DNA from 4 places in the Rhizobium sp. K102 genome. Region 1 is predicted to be linked to each of the others. Evidence: predicted binding sites of a transcription regulator. Region 1 holds the regulator's gene; each other region holds the start of a gene.
What was found. Region 1 encodes LexA, which represses DNA repair genes until DNA is damaged. Its sites were predicted from a motif close to TGTTCNNNNTGTGTTCNG; they were not measured.

Region 1 (4,601 bases):
AGCCTGTCATAATCGAAGGCGTGCAAATTACAATGCCGCAATTCCCCGCCTGCGAGGCGTCTGACGTGGCCTAAACCACGATCAAGTCAGCCTGTTGAACATCAAGCCTTGGCGACCGCGTCGAAGGCAAGCAGCTTCTCAAGCAAGCGCGGCATATCCTTGAGATAAACCATGTTCGGGCCGTCGGACGGCGCGTTGTCAGGGTCCTGGTGGGTTTCGAGGAAGACGCCGGCAATTCCCGTCGCCACGGCTGCCCGCGCCAGCGTTTCAACGAATTCGCGCTGACCGCCCGAGGATTCGCCCTGCCCGCCCGGCTGGGCGACGGAATGGGTCGCATCGAAAATGACGGGCGCGCCCATCGCCGCCATGATAGGCAGCGAGCGCATGTCGGAAACCAGCGTATTGTAGCCGAAGGAAGCGCCGCGCTCGCACAGCAGCACGTTCGGATTGCCGCTGGCATTGAGCTTCTTCAGGACGTTCTTCATATCCCAGGGGGCGAGGAACTGGCCTTTCTTGACGTTGACGACGCGGCCGGTCCGAGCGGCGGCGATCAGAAGATCGGTCTGACGGCAGAGGAAGGCGGGGATCTGCAGAACGTCGATCACCTCCACCACCTCGGCGCATTGTTCGGCGGTGTGGACGTCGGTCAAGACCGGAAAGCCGAACTCCTTCTTCAGGTCGGCGAAGACCTCCATGCCCTTTTCAAGGCCAATGCCGCGCTCGGCCGAAAGCGACGTGCGGTTCGCCTTGTCGAAAGAGCTCTTGTAGACGAGGCCGATGCCGAGCTTTGCGCAGAGCTCCTTCAGCGTGCCGGCCATCATGAAGGCGTGGTCGCGGCTTTCCATCTGGCAGGGGCCGGCAATCAGCGACAGGCGGCCGGTGTTGGAAAAGGTGACCTGGCCTGCGCCCTCGCCGATCTTGACTTCGGAATTGGTATCAGTGCTCATCGTGGTTCCTCGAAGGCAAAAAGCGCGCCCTGCCCGGGCGTGGGCTTCACCAGAATGCGATTGTTCTTGCGTGTGTATGTCACTCCGTTAGCAGCCAAATGCGCTTCTGTCACGGCAAGATCGGTGACGGTGAAGAGGATTGCCTGACCGCGCAGGCCACGATCGGCGGCGGAAACGACAAGCTCGAAATAGGCCTCCAGCCCTTCCGGCGTCATCAGGCTGATCTTGGCATTGGATGCCGCGATCTTCATGCCGAAACCGGTTTTCTCCACCACCGTCTGCCCGACCGCAAGACCAACGAAGGCGGCAAACGCAGCCGGCTCCGGCGAACAAAGCGCGATCTCGGCAATGCCGGTCACGCCATTGGCATGCGTCTCCAGGGCGGCACGACCGGCCGGGAACGAATTGATGCGCTGACAGGTGAAGAGAAAGAAGTCGGGCGCGCGCAGATCTCCTGAAAAGGCCAGTTTGAAGCTGCCGACGCTTTCCGAACCGTCCGGCATCCGCATCGGCCGGCTGAACTGCAACATCTCGCCGCCACTCGCGCCGTTGCCCACGAATCGCCGATGATCGAGGCCGGCATCCTCGGTGAGAAAGGCCAACGCCGAAAGTCCCTCCTCGCCGCAGCGGAAGCGGAAGGCGCGATTGCGGGCGATGAAGACATTGCCCTGGCGGGCCGCTGTCTCGCTCTCCTCGACACTCGCCACGCCGAGCGGCTCGATATAGGTCTTGTCGGCGAAAAAAACGCAGGCATTTTCCGTTCCGAACGGATGGCGCGCATCGGCGGCGACGGTAAAGCCGAGCTTGCCGAGCCTTTCGCGCGCCAGGTCGATATTGACGACGGGCAGTACGACATGATCCAGCGGGTGCGGTTTGGCGGAATGTGCGATCATGATATCCCTCCTGACACGCCAGAGATGTGCGACAGCACCACCCCAATGCAAGACATGTGCGCCAATCCGGCGAATGAAAATAAAAATCTCGACGAGTTGGTGCGAAGTTTTACGGAAATTTAGCTACTTGCGGAACACATATGGAACATATAGTGTCCGTTCTGGATTTGTTTCAATCACGGGGTCTGACGTCGATGCTCACGCGCAAACAACAGGAGCTTCTCCTTTTCATTCATGAGCGCATGAAGGAATCCGGCGTTCCGCCCTCTTTCGACGAGATGAAGGATGCCCTGGATCTCGCCTCGAAATCCGGCATTCATCGCCTGATCACGGCGCTGGAGGAACGTGGTTTCATTCGCCGCCTACCGAACCGGGCCCGGGCCCTGGAAGTGATCAAGCTGCCGGAGGCCTATAGCCCCAGTCTTCAGCCGCGCCGCGGTTTTTCACCGAGCGTTATTGAAGGCAGCCTCGGCAAGCCCCAGCCGGTCGCCGCCCCCGCCCCCGCAAAGCCGATCGCCGACAACGGCAACACTGTGTCCGTGCCAGTCATGGGCCGGATCGCCGCCGGCGTTCCGATCTCGGCGATCCAGAACAACACGCACGACATCGTCGTTCCCGCGGATATGCTCGGCTCGGGCGAGCATTATGCGCTGGAGGTCAAGGGCGATTCGATGATCGACGCCGGAATCTTCGACGGCGACACGGTGATTATCCGCAACGGCAGCACCGCAAGTCCCGGCGATATCGTCGTTGCGCTGGTGGACGACGAGGAAGCGACGCTCAAGCGCTTTCGCCGCAAAGGTGCCTCGATCGCCCTCGAAGCCGCCAACCCGGCTTACGAGACCCGTATTTTCGGGCCTGACCGGGTCAAGGTGCAGGGCAAGCTGGTCGGCCTCATTCGCCGTTATCACTGACAGCGGACGGGCCGGATTCGGTAAAACTGTCTTTGCGCCAATCATAGGCGCGATGGCGCATCCATGGACGCGACAAAACATCGAATGCGGTTGCGACCTCGAATCCCGTCTGCGCAAAACGCAGTTCGACGGAACCGGTCCTGCGCAGCGTCTCGCCGGTGAATAGCGTCGCACCCGAGCGGCAGCGGTCGAAACGCAGGCGCACCGCGGTCACGACAATCTCGCCGGCGTCGCAGGCCGGGCCGAGATAGGCGGCATTGTCGATGACGGCGACGACATGGCCATTGCCGAGCCTGGCTATGCACCAGGCCTTCTTGACGCAGGAAAATCGATTTACCTCACCGCCGGCTGCAGCGGCCACCATTGCCGTCCTCGCGTCATTCTGCTGGTCGCGGGACAGCCTGACGCGGCGGTCCTCACCCGGTGGCGGGATGGCAGGGCCATCCAGAATCTTCGGCGGGTAGTGCGCCGGCAGGACCAGCGCTCTCTGCCACTGGCCGAAGATGAAATCCGGCGGATTTTCGCGGTTGGAAGCCAGTGCCGCCGTCGCGACAAGCGCGACCAGACCACCATCCTCGGATATTACCAGATCCGGTGGCCGGGACCCCGGCAGAGTGAGCACGATGAGCGTCGAGACGGCGAGGATCGATGTGCCGGCATGGCGCAACCGGGTGCGGAGCAGCGTCAGCAGCAGAAAGCCTGCCACGGCGACCGCGAAATACCAGGCGGGCAAGCGGCCGAGGTCGATATCGCCGCCCCAGCCGGACACCGTCTTGGCGACCGCAATCACCAGATCGAGGCCGAAGCCGACCACCTTCCAGAGCGGAGCGTCCAGACCGAACGGCATGAGCAACATCGCCAGCAGTCCGGCCGGCATGACGATGAAGGAGATGATCGGCATTGTCGCAAGGTTTGCCGGCAGGCCATAAGCGGTCAGGCGATGAAAATGCTCGACCGCAAACAGCGCCGTGGAAAATCCGCCGATCAGCGAGGTCAGGAAGACGCCGCCGAAGAAACCGGCGACCGCCACGACCGGCCGCAGCACCGGCAGCTTCAGCAACGCGTTCTCCCGGACGCGCCGGTCCTTCCACAGCTGATAGCCCGATACCAGTGCCAAAGTCGCGGCAAAGGACATCTGGAAGCTCGGACCCAAGACTTCGGAGGGTGAAATGGCGATGATGATGAGCGCCGAGAGAACGACATTGCGTAGGCTGATCGACGGCCGGTCGAAGAAGACGGCAATCAGCATGATCGCCATCATAATGAAGGCGCGTTCGGCCGAAACCCCGAATCCTGAGATCAGGAAGTAGGCTGTGACGGCGACGAGTGCGCCGGCAGCAGCGATCTTCTTTGTCGGATAGGCTTGAGCGACACCGGGAACGAGGCTGAGCAGCATTCGAAAACCGACGAAGAAGATGCCGGCTGACAACGCCATGTTAAGGCCCGAGATCGCCACGATATGAGCAAGGCCGGACTGGCGCAGCGCCTCCGTCGTTTCCTTCGAGATGGCGCGCCGCTCGTCGGTCACCAGAGCAGCGGCAAAAGCGCCCGTGTCGCCGGGCAGAATCGAGCGTATGCGATCGCCGATGCCGCTGCGCAACTGGTAAAGCCATTCGAGCAGAGCTTCGGACGTCGATCTCGCAGGCTGCGGGCCGGCCTGCGAGTCGACTTTCTCAGGCGCACCGTAGAAGAAGCCGTTGGCCCCGATGCCATCGAAATAGGCACCGAAGGAAAAGTCGTTGAGCGCGGGAAGCGCCGGCCCCGCCGGCGGCGTCAACCGTGCTCGGCCGGTGATGACGTCACCGATCTCGAAGGGCGCATCGGCGCCGCGGGCGATCACGGTTATG
Region 2 (4,601 bases), 1.6 Mb from region 1:
CCAAAGTCCTTTTTACGCGCGGCCTCGATTTCTTCCATGATCGCAGCGAATTCGTCGTCTACTGCATCTTCTCTTTCGAAAGCGGCGCGTATCGTTGCATAGGCCGAGCCGGTTTCGGGTTTTGCTGCGTTTTTTCTTTGAAGCACCTCCCGCAAAAGCTCCTTGGCCTCGTCGGAAAGACTGTTTCCGCTCTGCTGAGCCGCTTCCGCAATGTCTCGTTTCATTGCTTCGGAGATATTTCTGATCAGAAAATGACCCATGCAGCACCTCCATCATGATATCGGTGATATCATAGTGCCTCGCTGGCGCATTTTTCAACGCAACGCTCAGAGCGCCTTGGATTTCGCCGCCTTGGTGAACTTCTTGATCACCATTTCCCGCTTCAGCCGCGAGATATAATCGATGAACAGCACGCCGTTCAGATGGTCGATCTCGTGCTGCAGGCAGGTGGCGAGCAGGCCGTCGGCTTCCACCATCTGTTCCTTGCCGTTGCGGTCGAGATATTTGACCGAGACGACAGCCGGGCGCTCGACCTCAGCATAATAATCGGGAATCGACAGGCAGCCTTCCTCATAGACCGAGCGTTCGTCGGAGGATTTGACGATCTCGGGGTTGATGAAGACCTGCGGCTGCTTTTCTTCGCCCTCGCGCGACACATCGATCACCAGCATGCGGCGCGGCACGCCGATCTGGATGGCAGCAAGGCCGATGCCCGGCGCGTCATACATGGTTTCAAGCATGTCGTCGGCAAGGCGTTGCAGGTCGGCGTCCACCCGCTCGATCGGCTGGGACAGCTGGCGGAGAATGGGATCGGGAAGAATGATGAGTGGCTTGATGGTCATGGGCGTTCCCATAACCCATCTTTTCTCACTATGGAATTATCCGCCGAGCGGGGAAGACGCTTTTTTGCGTCCCCGCCCGGAATTTTGCCATATTCGCGTCAAGCCGCACGGCGGGCAGCCGTGACGGCGCGGCCTTCCGGCCGGGCGCGGAAGTGCTGCAGCAGCTCGATCAGCTTCCCCACCTCATCGGTAAGGCGGCGGGTTTCCGCCGAGGTGCGCTCGACCATGCCGGAATTCTGCTGGGTGATTTCGCCCATGCTGCGGATCGCCACGCTGACCTCGTTGACGCCGGTCGCCTGATCGCGGGCGGCGGCGGCAATATCGGCGACGAAGCGGTTGATGATGTCGATGCGGCTGATCATGTCGTTCAGCGCCTCGCCGGTGCTGGAGACGATGCCCACACCTTGATTGACCTGGGTCGAGCTCTGCGAGATCAGGTTCTTGATCTCCTTGGCGGCTTCAGCCGTGCGCTGGGCGAGCTGGCGGACTTCCTGGGCGACGACGGCAAAACCCTTGCCGGCATCACCGGCGCGCGCCGCTTCGACGCCGGCGTTCAGCGCCAGAAGATTGGTCTGGAAGGCGATCTCGTCGATGACGCCGATGATCTTGGAGATTTCGGTCGAGGATTTTTCGATGCCGGCCATCGCCGAGACGGCGCTGGTGACGAGTTCCCCTGAATTCTTCGCCTTCTGCTGTGTCTCACGCACCGCGCCGGAAGCCTTCTCGGCATTGGCGGCGGTCTGGCCGACGCTGACGGAAAGCTGTTGCAGGGCCGCCGAGCTTTCCTCGACGCCGGCTGCCTGCTGGGCGGTGCGCAGCGCCAGGTCGTTGGTCGCATTGGAAATGACGTCAGCGCCGCTCATGATCTGGCCCGACGTGTCGCGCACGGATGCGAAGGATTGGCGAAGAGCGCTGACGGCGCGGTTGTAATCCTCGGCCATCTGCCTGAAATCACCCGGTAGGTCGGAGGGCAGAGTGGCTTCGAGATCGCCGTTCGACAGTGCCTCCAGGCCGCGGCGCAGCTGCTCCAGCGCGATGGCCTGGTCGGATTGCGCCTTGGCGCGCTGCTCTTCCAACGCGCGGCGCTTGGCTTCCAGCGTCTCGAGATAGACCGAGATGGAATAATCCATGTCGAGCATGCCCGATTTGATGACGGCGGACAGCTTCTCGGCCAGCTGCTTGCCCTGCTGGCGCGCGAAAACCGAAGGCCACTGCTTCTCCATGATGCCCTTGACGAGCTCGGACATGACAATCGCATAGCCGCCGATATACCAGCGCGGCTCCAGCCCGATGCGGGCATGCGTGCGGCCGACGGCAGTCACGCCTTCGACATAGCTTTCGTCAAACGTACCGCCTGCAAGATTGGCCCAATGATCCTGCTGCCGCTTCTTGGCATGGCCGACATGGCTCTTGTCCGTAAAGAAGCTCGAGACAGCGGGAGTCCTGGCGATCTTGGCGTAGAATTTATCGAGGGCGCCGCCGATCAGCTCGGCAATCACAGGGCGCAGCTCCCGCATCGACTTGCGCGACGCCTCGTCCAGTTCGATGAAATCGAGACGCTGTTTGAGCGCGCTGTCGGTCTGCTGGGATGTCATGGGTATCTCTGTATTTGGCGCGACGGCGCGGGAGGGAATTCTGCGCCACAGCTTTTGGCGAATATGGTTGAGCAATCGTTAAATCCGGCCGCGATTTTCCGCGTTGGCCGGCAAGGCGCGGCGGCCTTGGAAGATATTGAGGATCGCCGATTTCGTTCACGTTTTGATCTATATCTTGCCATATGTTCTGTTATGGTTGCGCCATGACCGCCACTTCCGAATCGCTCGCAGCTTCCGTCGCCTCGATCAGCCCGGCCATGCTGGCGCTGGCCGGCGGCGTTCTTGCAGTCCTCATCCTGCTGGTGATCGTCCTTTTTCTGCGCGCCGCCGGCCTTCGCCGCGAACAGGCGGAGGAGGCGGATCTGCGCGCCCGGGAAAGTGCGATGCGCATGGCCGAGCTTTTGAAGATCCAGGCGGAGATGCAGGGTCGGATCGCGGCGATGACCGAGGTCTTCGGCGCGCGGCAAAGCGAACTCAACCAGACGATCAGCCAACGTCTCGACGGCATGTCGCAGCGCATGAACTCGACGATCACCGAGCAGACCAAATCGACGCATGAGAACCTGCAGCGGCTGCAGGAGCGGCTGGCGGTCATCGATGCGGCGCAGAACAATATCCAGACGCTCGCCAAGGACGTCGTCGGGCTGCAGGCGATACTTTCCAACAAGCAGACGCGCGGCGCCTTCGGCCAGTCGCGGATGGAGACGATCGTTGCCGACGGCCTGCCGATGGGCGCCTACGCCTTCCAGCAGACGCTGTCCAACGGCTCGCGGCCGGACTGCACGATCCGCATGCCCAACGGCGCTCCGCCGCTCGTCATCGACGCGAAATTCCCGCTCGAAGCGTGGAACGCCATTCGCGACGCCGGCAGCCCCGAGGCCGCCAAGCTCGCCGGCCAGCAGTTCCGCCGCGACATGGAGATCCATATCCGGGATATTGCCGAGAAATACCTGATCCAGGGAGAAACCCAGGATACCGCCTTTCTCTTCGTGCCGTCCGAATCGATATTTGCCGAGCTCCACGAGAATTTCGAGCCGGTGGTGCAGAAGGCGCACCGGGTGCGCATCGTCATCGTCTCGCCGTCGCTGCTGATGCTGTCGATCCAGGTTATCCAGGCGGTGCTGAAGGACCAGCGCATGCGGGCGCAGGCGCATCTGATTCAGGGCGAGGTGGCGCTGCTGATGGACGATCTCGGCCGTCTCGACGAGCGGGTGCGCAAGCTGCAGGGCCATTTCGCCATGGCGCAGAAGGATATCGACATGGTCGTTACATCGGCCGACAAGCTCACCAGGCGCGGCGCCAAGATCGAAGCGCTGGAATTCGAGGCGGGCGGCGATATCAGGCCGGACGACGAGACTCCGGCCAAATCGGTGGAAAGCCGCACCGGTCTTCTCAAGCTTCGGGTGGTTGACGAGGAGTGACCGCTTCGGGCAGTGTCTGCCCCGCATTTCATACAAGAGTTGGAACATCACGTCGCCCGCGTGTTCCAAAAGACGGGACATCCTCATGATCACAGTTTTCGGGTCCATCAACATGGATCTCATCGCCACGACCGCGCGCCTGCCGAAGCCCGGCGAGACGGTGGCCGGCAACGGATTTGCCACGGCCGCCGGCGGCAAGGGTGCCAATCAGGCGCTGGCAGCCCGCCGCGCCGGTCGCTATGTGCATATGGCCGGCGGCGTCGGCAAGGATGGTTTTGCCGCGGATGCGCTCGCCCTGCTCGATGATGCCGGAACCGACCTCTCCCTGGTCAAGCATGTCGACGGTCCCACAGGCACGGCGCTGATCCTCGTCGGCGGCGATGGCGAGAACATGATCGCTGTGGTCCCCGGCGCCAACGGCCTGGTGACGGCTGCCGATGCCGAGGCGGCGGTCGGCAGGATGAACGAAGGCGATATCCTGATGCTGCAGCTCGAAGTGCCGGTCGATGCCGTCGAACACGCGCTGTCGGCTGCCCGCGCCAAGGGCATCACCAGCATCCTCAACCTCGCGCCGCTGATCCCCGATGCGCCGCGTCTCGGCCGCCTGGCCGATATCGTCATCGCCAACGAAACCGAGTTCGAGCGGCTCGCCGGGCAGGATGGCATGGACGCCGAGGCACGCGAGGCAGCCCTTCACCGCCTGCATCAGGAGACCGGCCAGACGCTGATCGTCACACTCGGTG
Region 3 (4,601 bases), 1.7 Mb from region 1:
ATCGCATCCTGGCGCTGCGTCACCGAACCCGGCTCGGCGAGATCGATATCGTCGCCCGCAAGGGCGATCTCGCCGTCTTCGTCGAGGTCAAGGCCCGCCATGGCGAGGCGGCGGCCGTCGACGCCGTCTCCGCCGCCGCGCAGAAGCGGATACGGGCGGCAAGCGATCTCTGGCTCGCCCGCCAGGCGGATCAGGCCCGTCTTTCCCAGCGCTACGATATCGTCGCGGTCACGCCCGGCCGGCTGCCGCGCCATTTTCAGGACGCTTTTTAGTCATTCCCGGTCCGGCGGGCTTTCGGATCGTTAAAATTTTAGTTCCGATTTGAACCAGCTTCTTACGACTCTCTGCTATCGCACGCCGTAGGGGTAATGATTGGGGGTTGTTTCATGGCCTGGAAGCTGATGTTTGCAAGTGCGGTCGCCATGGCCGTGCGTTCGGTGCCTTATGCCGTGGCGAAGCCGGCCGGGAAATCCTTCATCGCCCATGCAAGCGACCTGCTGCCGCTCAAATCGACGCCGATCAATCCCGACTGGATTATCAGCGGCAATCCTGAGGCGCGCACCGCCGAACATTCGCGCGGCCATGACGAGGCTTCGCTGACGGCGATCTGGGACTGCACATCAGGCGAATTCCGCTGGTATTTCGGTTGGGACGAGACGGTGATGATCCTAGAAGGCGAGGTCCATATCACCGCCGAGGACGGTACCGAACGAACCCTGCGCGCCGGCGACGTCGCCTTTTTCGCCGGCGGAACCTGGGCAAGCTGGCGGGTCGACAATTACGTCCGCAAGGTCGCCTTCCTGCGCAAGCCCTTCCCGAAGCCCCTGGCGATCGCCTATCGCCTGCGCAACCTGCTGCGCAACAACGGCAACCAGGGGATCGCCGCCTGACCACCGGCGGCGGCGGCAAGCCTTGATTGACCGTTGCGTTTGATACCGGGCCGACCTACATCTGTCCGGCATTCAGCGAGGGACGGAAATGGCCAAGATCACCAATGTAGCGGTCCAGATGGATCATGTCGCCGGCATCAATATCGCAGGTGATTCCACCTTCGCCATGAGCCTGGAAGCCCAGTCGCGCGGCTACCGACTGTTCCATTACACCCCCGACCGGCTGAGCTTCCGCGACGGCAAGCTCTTTGCCAGCGTCGAGCCGATGCTGCTGCGCGACGTCAAGGGCGATCACTTCGAGCTCGGCGCGCCCGAGCGCGTCGATCTCTCCACCATGGATGTGGTGCTGCTGCGCCAGGACCCGCCTTTCGACATGGCCTACATCACCTCGACGCATCTGCTCGAGCGCATCCATCCGAAGACGCTCGTCGTCAACGATCCGGCCTGGGTGCGTAATTCGCCGGAGAAGATCTTCGTCACCGAATTTTCCGACCTGATGCCGAAGACGCTGATCACCAAGGACCCGGCCGAAATCCGCCGCTTCCGCGACGAGATGGGCGATATCATCCTGAAGCCGCTCTACGGCAATGGCGGCGCCGGCGTCTTCCATTCGACCCGCGACGACCGCAATCTCTCCTCGCTGCTCGAAATGTTCGGCCAGATGTTCCGCGAACCCTTCATCGCCCAGCAATATCTGCCCGACGTGCGCAAGGGCGACAAGCGCATCATCCTGGTCGACGGCGAATTCGCCGGCGCCATCAACCGAGTCCCGGCCGAGCATGACAGCCGCTCCAACATGCATGTCGGCGGCCGCGCCGAGGCAACCGAGCTGACGCCGCGCGAAAAGGAAATCTGCGAGCGGATCGGCCCGGCATTGCGTGAGCGCGGCTTCCTGCTCGTCGGCATCGACGTGATCGGCGATTACATGACCGAGATCAACGTCACCTCGCCGACAGGCATCCGCGAGGTCCGGAAGTTCGGCGGCGCCGATATCGCGGCCCTGCTGTGGGATGCGATTGAGCGCAAGCGCGGCTGAGGCTCCAGCCCGAGGCCTGCTGTGACCGGGTACAACCCCGGTCACCATTGATATCCGAAAACGTTCCTTGATCGTTCTTGTTTTATTCCTGCTTCCGTGCCAGATTGCAACCACTGGCCCTGAAGGGTTGCGGGCGGTATAAGAGTTGCGGGCAGGGGATGGGCATATGGTCGCGCGTGTCAGTACGGTGGCATTCCAGGGCATAGAAGGCGTGCCGGTCGAGGTCCAGGTCATGATCGCGCCCGGCAAGATCGGCATGCAGATCGTGGGCCTGCCCGACAAGGCGGTGGCCGAAAGCCGCGAGCGGGTGCAGGCCGCCCTTCACGCCTCCGGCCTGGCGCTGCCGGCCAAGCGGGTAACCGTCAATCTGGCGCCGGCCGACCTCCCGAAAGAAGGCTCGCATTTCGATCTGCCGATCGCACTCGCCTTGATGGCGGCTCTTGGCGGCATTCCCGCCGATGCGCTGTCGGACTATGTCGTCGTCGGCGAACTCAATCTCGACGGCACGATCGCCGCGATTGCAGGCGCGCTGCCGGCCGCGATCGGCGCCAATGCGCTCGGCAAGGGGCTGATCTGCCCGGCCGAAAGCGGCGCCGAGGCCGCCTGGGCCGGCGCCGATGTCAATATCCTCGCCCCCCGCAGCCTGATCGCCCTTGCCAATCATTTCCGCGGCACCCAGGTCCTGTCGCGGCCGGAGGCGTCGATCCGCGCCAATGCCGCCAACCTGCTGGATCTTGCCGAGATCAAGGGCCAGGAAAGCGCCAAGCGCGCCCTCGAAGTGGCGGCCGCCGGCGGCCATAATCTCCTGATGGTCGGCCCTCCCGGTTCCGGCAAGTCGATGCTGGCGGCACGGCTGCCGTCGATCCTGCCGCCGCTTTCGGCGGCCGAACTGCTTGAAGTCTCGATGGTCCATTCGATCGCAGGTCAGCTCACCGGCGGCAAGCTGTCCGATCGCCGCCCCTTCCGCACCCCGCATCATTCCGCCACCATGGCCGCCCTCGTCGGCGGCGGCCTGCGCGCCCGTCCCGGCGAAGCCTCGCTTGCCCATCACGGCGTGCTCTTTCTCGACGAGTTTCCCGAGTTCACGCCGCAGGCGCTCGACGCGCTGCGCCAGCCGCTCGAAGGCGGCGAGTGCGTCATTGCCCGCGCCAATCACCGCGTCTCCTATCCGGCGAAATTCCAGCTGATCGCCGCAATGAACCCCTGCCGCTGCGGCATGGCCGGCGAGCCCGGCCACACCTGCGCCCGCGGCCCGCGCTGCATGAACGATTACCAGGCCCGCATCTCCGGACCGCTGATGGACCGCATCGATATCCGCATCGACGTGCCGGCCGTCTCCGCCGCCGATCTCATCCGGCCGATGGCGGCTGAGGCGAGCGCCGACGTCGCCCGCCGCGTCGCCCGCGCCCGCGAACGCCAGCAAGAGCGCTTCGAGGCCGCCGGCGCCAAGGGCGTCGGCACCAATGCCCGCTGCTCCACCGCCATGATCGAGAAACTCGCCGAACCCGATGCCGCCGGCCTGCAGCTCCTGCGCGACGCCGCCGAAAAAATGAAATTCTCTGCCCGCGGCTATCACCGTGTCCTCAAGGTCGCCCGCACCCTCGCCGATCTCGACGACAAACCGACCGTCGGCCGCCTGCATCTGGCTGAGGCGATCTCCTACCGGATCGCCGGAGAGAGGCTGACGGCGGCGGCGTGAGAAGAAGGGCGGGGCGTCCAGATATTTTGAAGTATTAGCCGTCAGGCCGTCCAGCGACCTGCTGATCGCGCTCGTTGGATTATGAGATTATCTCGCCGTCGGCGGACCCAACGCGACGGAACGATTGATCGCTGCCATCGCGGCGCGCTGCCGGCCGCGAACGCTCTTGGCAGGGGATGATGTGCCAAAAGCGGCGCCGAAGCTGCCTGGGCCGCCGATTTAAGCATCCCTCTGAGTTGCTTATCCGTTAGGGGTAAGGGCCTCTCCTCACTTCGTTGCTCTTTACAATATTAGCTTCGGCTGAAAAAATTTCAGGAAGGATGTCGGTCCGTTGGACACAGTCGATCGGAGGTGACGGATGAGAACGGCTGCCGAGGATGTAGATGAGTAATGAATATCCGGGCTCAAATGCCAAGCCATTGGAAGTTCTGGACTTGGCGAATGCCTACTCTAGCGCTTCCGAACTTCTGTTCAGCGAGGGTGAGAAGCACGTTGCACTAGCCATTGCCCCGGCTCGAATGTGCGCCATTCACGCTATCGAACTCTACTTAAATGCCTTCCTGCGCCATGAGGGCGTTGCTCCGGAGGAAATACGAAAACGGATGCACAACCTCGTTGAGCCAATGTTCGTTGCTAAACTCAAACTGAGAAAAAAGACCGCCCTGCATCTGGAGGCAATGACTGCAAAGCGTGAGTACCTCATCTCGCGATATGCTCCGAAGCAGGCGAGAGAGCACACTGACCCGAATCGTTTGGCTGCGACGCTGGCGGAAGTCATGAAGAAGGTTGGCAAACATTTGCATTCAACGAGCTCAGGTGGGACATCGACCATCGTTATTACGGACTACCACAGAACTTTCGTCCCACTTCGATTGGGATCAGGTGACGGCACAAAAGAAAGGGCGCCGAAGCGCCCCGATATTCTGCAGGATAAATTGCCGGCGGAAAGGCCCGGCCACAGCCACCTTCAGCTCCC
Region 4 (4,601 bases), 360 kb from region 1:
GCCATCTTCCTCGGCCGAGCCTGGAGGGCCGCCCCAGACGTTCTCGCCCTGATCGATGAAGATTTCAGAGCATGGGCCGCAGGGGCCGGTATCGCCCATCTGCCAGAAATTGTCGGAGGTCGGGATGCGGATGATCTTGTCGTCGGAGAAGCCGGCGATCTTCTTCCACAGCGTCGCTGCTTCCTCGTCTTCGGAATAGACGGTCACCAGCAGGCGATGCTTCGGCAGGTCGAAACCTTCGGTCACGAGCTTCCAGGCAAGCTCGATCGCATTCTCCTTGAAATAATCGCCAAATGAGAAGTTGCCGAGCATTTCGAAGAAGGTCAGGTGGCGCGCGGTATAGCCGACATTGTCGAGGTCGTTATGCTTGCCGCCGGCGCGCACGCATTTCTGCGAGGTCGTGGCCGTCGCATAAGGACGCTTTTCCAGGCCGGTGAAGACGTTCTTGAACTGCACCATGCCGGCATTGGTGAACATCAGCGTTGGGTCGTTGCGCGGCACGAGCGGGCTCGACGGAACGATCTCGTGGCCGTTCTTCTTGAAATAGTCGAGAAAGGTCGACCGGATATCGTTCACGCCGCTCATTCTATGCCCTTCAATGCTGCCGGAGGCAGATAAATACAAATCCATCGGCTTTTAACGTTCGCCTCCGCCACTGTCCAGCCGACAAACAAAACCGGCCGCATTCTCATCAGGAATGCGGCCGGCGGAGATATCCGACAAGATCAGGCGCGAGACTTACATGTCCGCGGCGGCATCGCCGTCATCCGCATCCGGTCCGCCGTTCTGCAGGAAGCGGTCGGCGATGAGACCGGCATTCTGGCGCAGCGCCAGTTCGATCTCGCGGGCGAGATCCGGATTGTCGCGCAAGAAGGTCTTGGCGTTTTCGCGGCCCTGGCCGAGACGCTGGCTGTTATAGGAGAACCAGGCGCCCGACTTTTCCACGATCCCGGCCTTGACGCCGAGATCGACGAGTTCGCCGGTCTTCGATACGCCTTCGCCATACATGATGTCGAATTCGACCTGCTTGAAGGGAGGCGCCATCTTGTTCTTGACGACCTTGACGCGGGTCTGGTTGCCGACCACCTCTTCGCGCTCCTTGACCGAGCCGATGCGGCGGATGTCGAGGCGCACGGAGGCATAGAATTTCAGCGCATTGCCGCCCGTCGTCGTTTCCGGCGAACCGAACATGACGCCGATCTTCATGCGGATCTGGTTGATGAAGATCACCATGGTATTCGACTTGGAGATCGAGGCGGTGAGCTTGCGCAGCGCCTGGCTCATCAGGCGTGCCTGCAAGCCGGGAAGGCTGTCGCCCATTTCGCCTTCGATTTCGGCGCGCGGCGTCAGTGCGGCGACCGAGTTCGACGACCAGAACGTCGACGGCGCCGGAGCGCACCAGCGTATCGGTGATCTCAAGCGCCTGCTCGCCGGTATCGGGCTGCGAGATCAGAAGGTTTTGGAGATCGACGCCCAGCTTGCGGGCATAGACGGGATCGAGCGCATGTTCGGCGTCGACAAAGGCGCATATGCCGCCCTTCTTCTGCGATTCCGCGATGGTCTGCAGCGCAAGCGTCGTCTTGCCCGAGCTTTCCGGCCCGTAGATTTCGACGATGCGGCCCTTCGGTAGACCGCCGACGCCAAGCGCGATATCGAGACCAAGCGAACCCGTCGAAATCGTCTCGATTTCGATGACGTTCTCGTTGGAACCGAGTTTCATGATCGAGCCCTTGCCGAACGACCGCTCTATCTGTGAGAGTGCCGCTTCAAGCGCCTTGCTTTTGTCCACCGATTTGTCCTCTACCAGCCGCAATGAATTCTGAGACATCTGATCCACCTTTAGGTTATTGAAGCCGCCCAAGCAATGTCGAGTTTGTACCCTATTTGTTCCACTCTCGCAATAGGCGATCAAACGATTGAAAGAAAAAGGTAAAACAGCCCGTGTTCTATATTTGTTTTATCGATGCAAAGCAACGGCTTAGGCCAGATGCGCCGGCGCTGCCGCGCCAGGAGGCGCCGTCTCGATTCGCGCTGGGGGCATCGGATGGCGGTTGAAATGAAGAAAAGGATTCTTGTTCTCGGCGGCGCCCATATCGACCGGCGCGGCCGCATTTCCGGGGAAACGGCACCGGGCGCCAGCAATCCCGGTACCTGGTTCGAGGAGCCGGGCGGCGGCGGCTTCAATGCGGCGCGCAACCTTGCAAGGCTCGGTTTTCAGGTGACGATGATTTCGCCGCGCGGCGGCGATCCTATCGGCGAGATGGTCGGCGAAGCCGCCGGTTTCGCCGGCATCGACGACCGGCCCTTCGTTTTCCTCGACCGCAAGACACCGAGCTACACCGCGATCATCGAGAGGGACGGCAACCTGGTGATCGCCCTTGCCGACATGGATCTCTACCGCTTCTTCGTGCCGCGGCGTCTTTCCATCCGCTGGGTGCGCGAAGCCTTCGCCGCGCATGATCTCATCCTTTTCGATGCCAATCTGCCGGAAGAAACGATCGTTGCAATCGTCGCCAAGGCACGGTCGCTGGCCAAGCCCGTCGCGGCGATCGCCATTTCGCCGGCCAAGGTCGTCAGGCTGAAATCCTGCATCGCGGATATCGACTACCTGTTCCTGAACGAGGCCGAAGCCGCAGCCCTTATCGGTGGACGGCCGGAAGACGCCGGCGGCTGGCCGCCGCTTCTGAACGAGATCGGCATCCGCAGCGCCGTCGTCACCCGCGGCCAGCGCGAGCTGGTCGCGTTTTGCGACCGCCGCGCCGTGACGCTGCAGCCGCCGATCGCCGAGACCCTCGCCGATGTCACCGGCGCCGGCGATTCCCTTGCCGCCGGCACGCTCGCCGCCTTGATGCACGGCCTGCCGCTTGAGGAAGCCATCCGCCACGGCACCGCGGCAGCAGCGCTGGCTGTGCAGTCGCCGCATGCCGTCAACGAAAATCTGACGCCGGATCTGCTGAATGAGGCGCTTGCCCTTGTTCCCCAGATCAGAATTCTGCATTGAAGCGGCCAAATGAAATAGTCGAGCATGATGTCGTCGCAAAGCCGCCGACACATTCGGCATCATGCTCTATCGACGACAGGACAAGATCATGACCCAGCCCATCTCCCCTCTTCTGCCGATCGCCTATTCGAAGGAGGTCGCCAGCGCCAAGCAGCGCGGCGCGCCGCTGGTGGCGCTGGAATCGACCATCATCACCCACGGTATGCCCTATCCCGGCAATATCGAGATGGCTCGCAGCGTCGAGGCGATCATTCGCGAACAGGGTGCCGTGCCGGCAACGATCGCCGTCATTCACGGCACGCTGCATATCGGCCTTGAAGCCGGCGAACTGGAGCAGCTCGCCAAGGCGACCGACGTGATGAAGGTGTCGCGCGCCGATCTCGCCTTTGCGATCGCCGAGCGCCGCACCGGCGCCACCACGGTCGCCGCGACGATGATCGCGGCGGCGCGCGCCGGCATCCGCGTCTTTGCCACAGGCGGCATCGGCGGCGTGCACCGCGGCGCCGAGGAAAGCTTCGATATCTCGGCCGACCTCGAGGAACTGGCCCGCACCGGCGTCATCGTCGTCTGCGCCGGCGCCAAGGCAATTCTCGACATTCCGAAGACGCTGGAAGTGCTGGAAACCCGCGGCGTGCCCGTCGTCACCTATGAGAGCGAAGAATTCCCCGCCTTCTGGTCGCGCTCCTCAGGACTTCGCAGCCCGCTGTCGCTGAACAGCCCGGCGGCCATCGCCAATTTCCAGACGGTGCGCGAGCAGCTCGGCATCAACGGCGGCATGCTGATCGCCAATCCGGTGCCCGAGGCCGACGAGATCCCGCGCGAAGAGATGGAGATCTATATCGAACGCGCGCTCGACAGCGCCGAGCGCGACGAAGTGACCGGCAAGGCGGTGACGCCCTATCTGCTCTCGACCATCTTCGACCTGACGGACGGCCAGAGTTCTGAAGACGAATATTGCGCTTGTTGAAAGCAATGCACGGCTGGCGGCAGAGATTGCCGTGGCGCTCGGGGAATAAGGGGGATGGGGCAGGTTGTTTCCGCCCAGTCTTTGCCGGATTGCCGTGGGTCACCCCCCTCTGCCCTGCCGGGCATCTCCCCCACAGGTGGGGAGATTGGCTGGGAGCGCCGGTCGCACGAATAATGAACGTTGCAAACTGCACAACGTTAGCGACGTGCGAAGGTCAAGCCAAGCGTCAATCCCCACCTTGTGGGGGAGATGTCCGGCAGCACAGAGGGGGCCACGTCGGACGCCCTATCCGGAAACCACGAAGCCGTAACCGCTAGCTATCCAGCGTCTCCTTGACCACCACAGCGAGCTGCTTCAGCGAAAACGGCTTCGGCAGGAAGCCGAATTTCGCATCCGGCGGCAGGTTACGGGCAAAGGCGTCCTCGGCATAGCCGGAGACGAAGATGAATTTCAGGTCGGGATAGTTCTTGCGCAGCTCACGCAGCAGCGTCGGGCCGTCCATTTCAGGCATGACGACGTCGGAAACGACGATGTCGACCTTGCCCTCGAGCTCTTCCATGATGCTCAGCGCCTCGACGCCCGAGCCCGCCTCATGCACGGTGTAGCCGCGCGTTTCCAGCATCCGCTTGCCGC

Region 2: the regulator LexA is predicted to act here: its motif matches at 2,591-2,608, upstream of MHI61_RS21640 (DNA recombination protein RmuC).
Region 3: the regulator LexA is predicted to act here: its motif matches at 1,999-2,016, upstream of MHI61_RS22085 (YifB family Mg chelatase-like AAA ATPase).
Region 4: the regulator LexA is predicted to act here: its motif matches at 1,943-1,960, upstream of MHI61_RS11900 (carbohydrate kinase family protein).

The regions. Positions count from the first base shown of each region.
Region 1 is NZ_CP092436.1:1,582,645-1,587,245, forward strand. Features, by position in the region: gene kdsA (3-deoxy-8-phosphooctulonate synthase) at 102-947, opposite strand; gene MHI61_RS13660 (VOC family protein) at 944-1,840, opposite strand; gene lexA (transcriptional repressor LexA) at 2,035-2,754, shown strand; gene MHI61_RS13670 (ComEC/Rec2 family competence protein) at 2,735-4,601, opposite strand, start outside.
Region 2 is NZ_CP092436.1:3,161,597-3,166,197, forward strand. Features, by position in the region: gene MHI61_RS21625 (plasmid stabilization protein) at 1-260, opposite strand, end outside; gene def (peptide deformylase) at 327-842, opposite strand; gene MHI61_RS21635 (globin-coupled sensor protein) at 941-2,437, opposite strand; gene MHI61_RS21640 (DNA recombination protein RmuC) at 2,641-3,858, shown strand; gene MHI61_RS21645 (ribokinase) at 3,944-4,601, shown strand, end outside.
Region 3 is NZ_CP092436.1:3,260,278-3,264,878, reverse strand. Features, by position in the region: gene MHI61_RS22100 (YraN family protein) at 1-272, shown strand, start outside; gene MHI61_RS22095 (cupin domain-containing protein) at 387-890, shown strand; gene gshB (glutathione synthase) at 979-1,926, shown strand; gene MHI61_RS22085 (YifB family Mg chelatase-like AAA ATPase) at 2,093-3,625, shown strand; gene MHI61_RS22080 (hypothetical protein) at 4,009-4,601, shown strand, end outside; gene cysK (cysteine synthase A) at 4,593-4,601, opposite strand, start outside.
Region 4 is NZ_CP092436.1:1,225,969-1,230,569, reverse strand. Features, by position in the region: gene alaS (alanine--tRNA ligase) at 1-585, opposite strand, end outside; partial or broken gene recA (recombinase RecA) at 739-1,828, opposite strand; gene MHI61_RS11900 (carbohydrate kinase family protein) at 2,057-3,001, shown strand; partial or broken gene MHI61_RS11895 (pseudouridine-5'-phosphate glycosidase) at 3,090-4,017, shown strand; gene MHI61_RS11890 (PAS domain-containing sensor histidine kinase) at 4,282-4,601, opposite strand, start outside.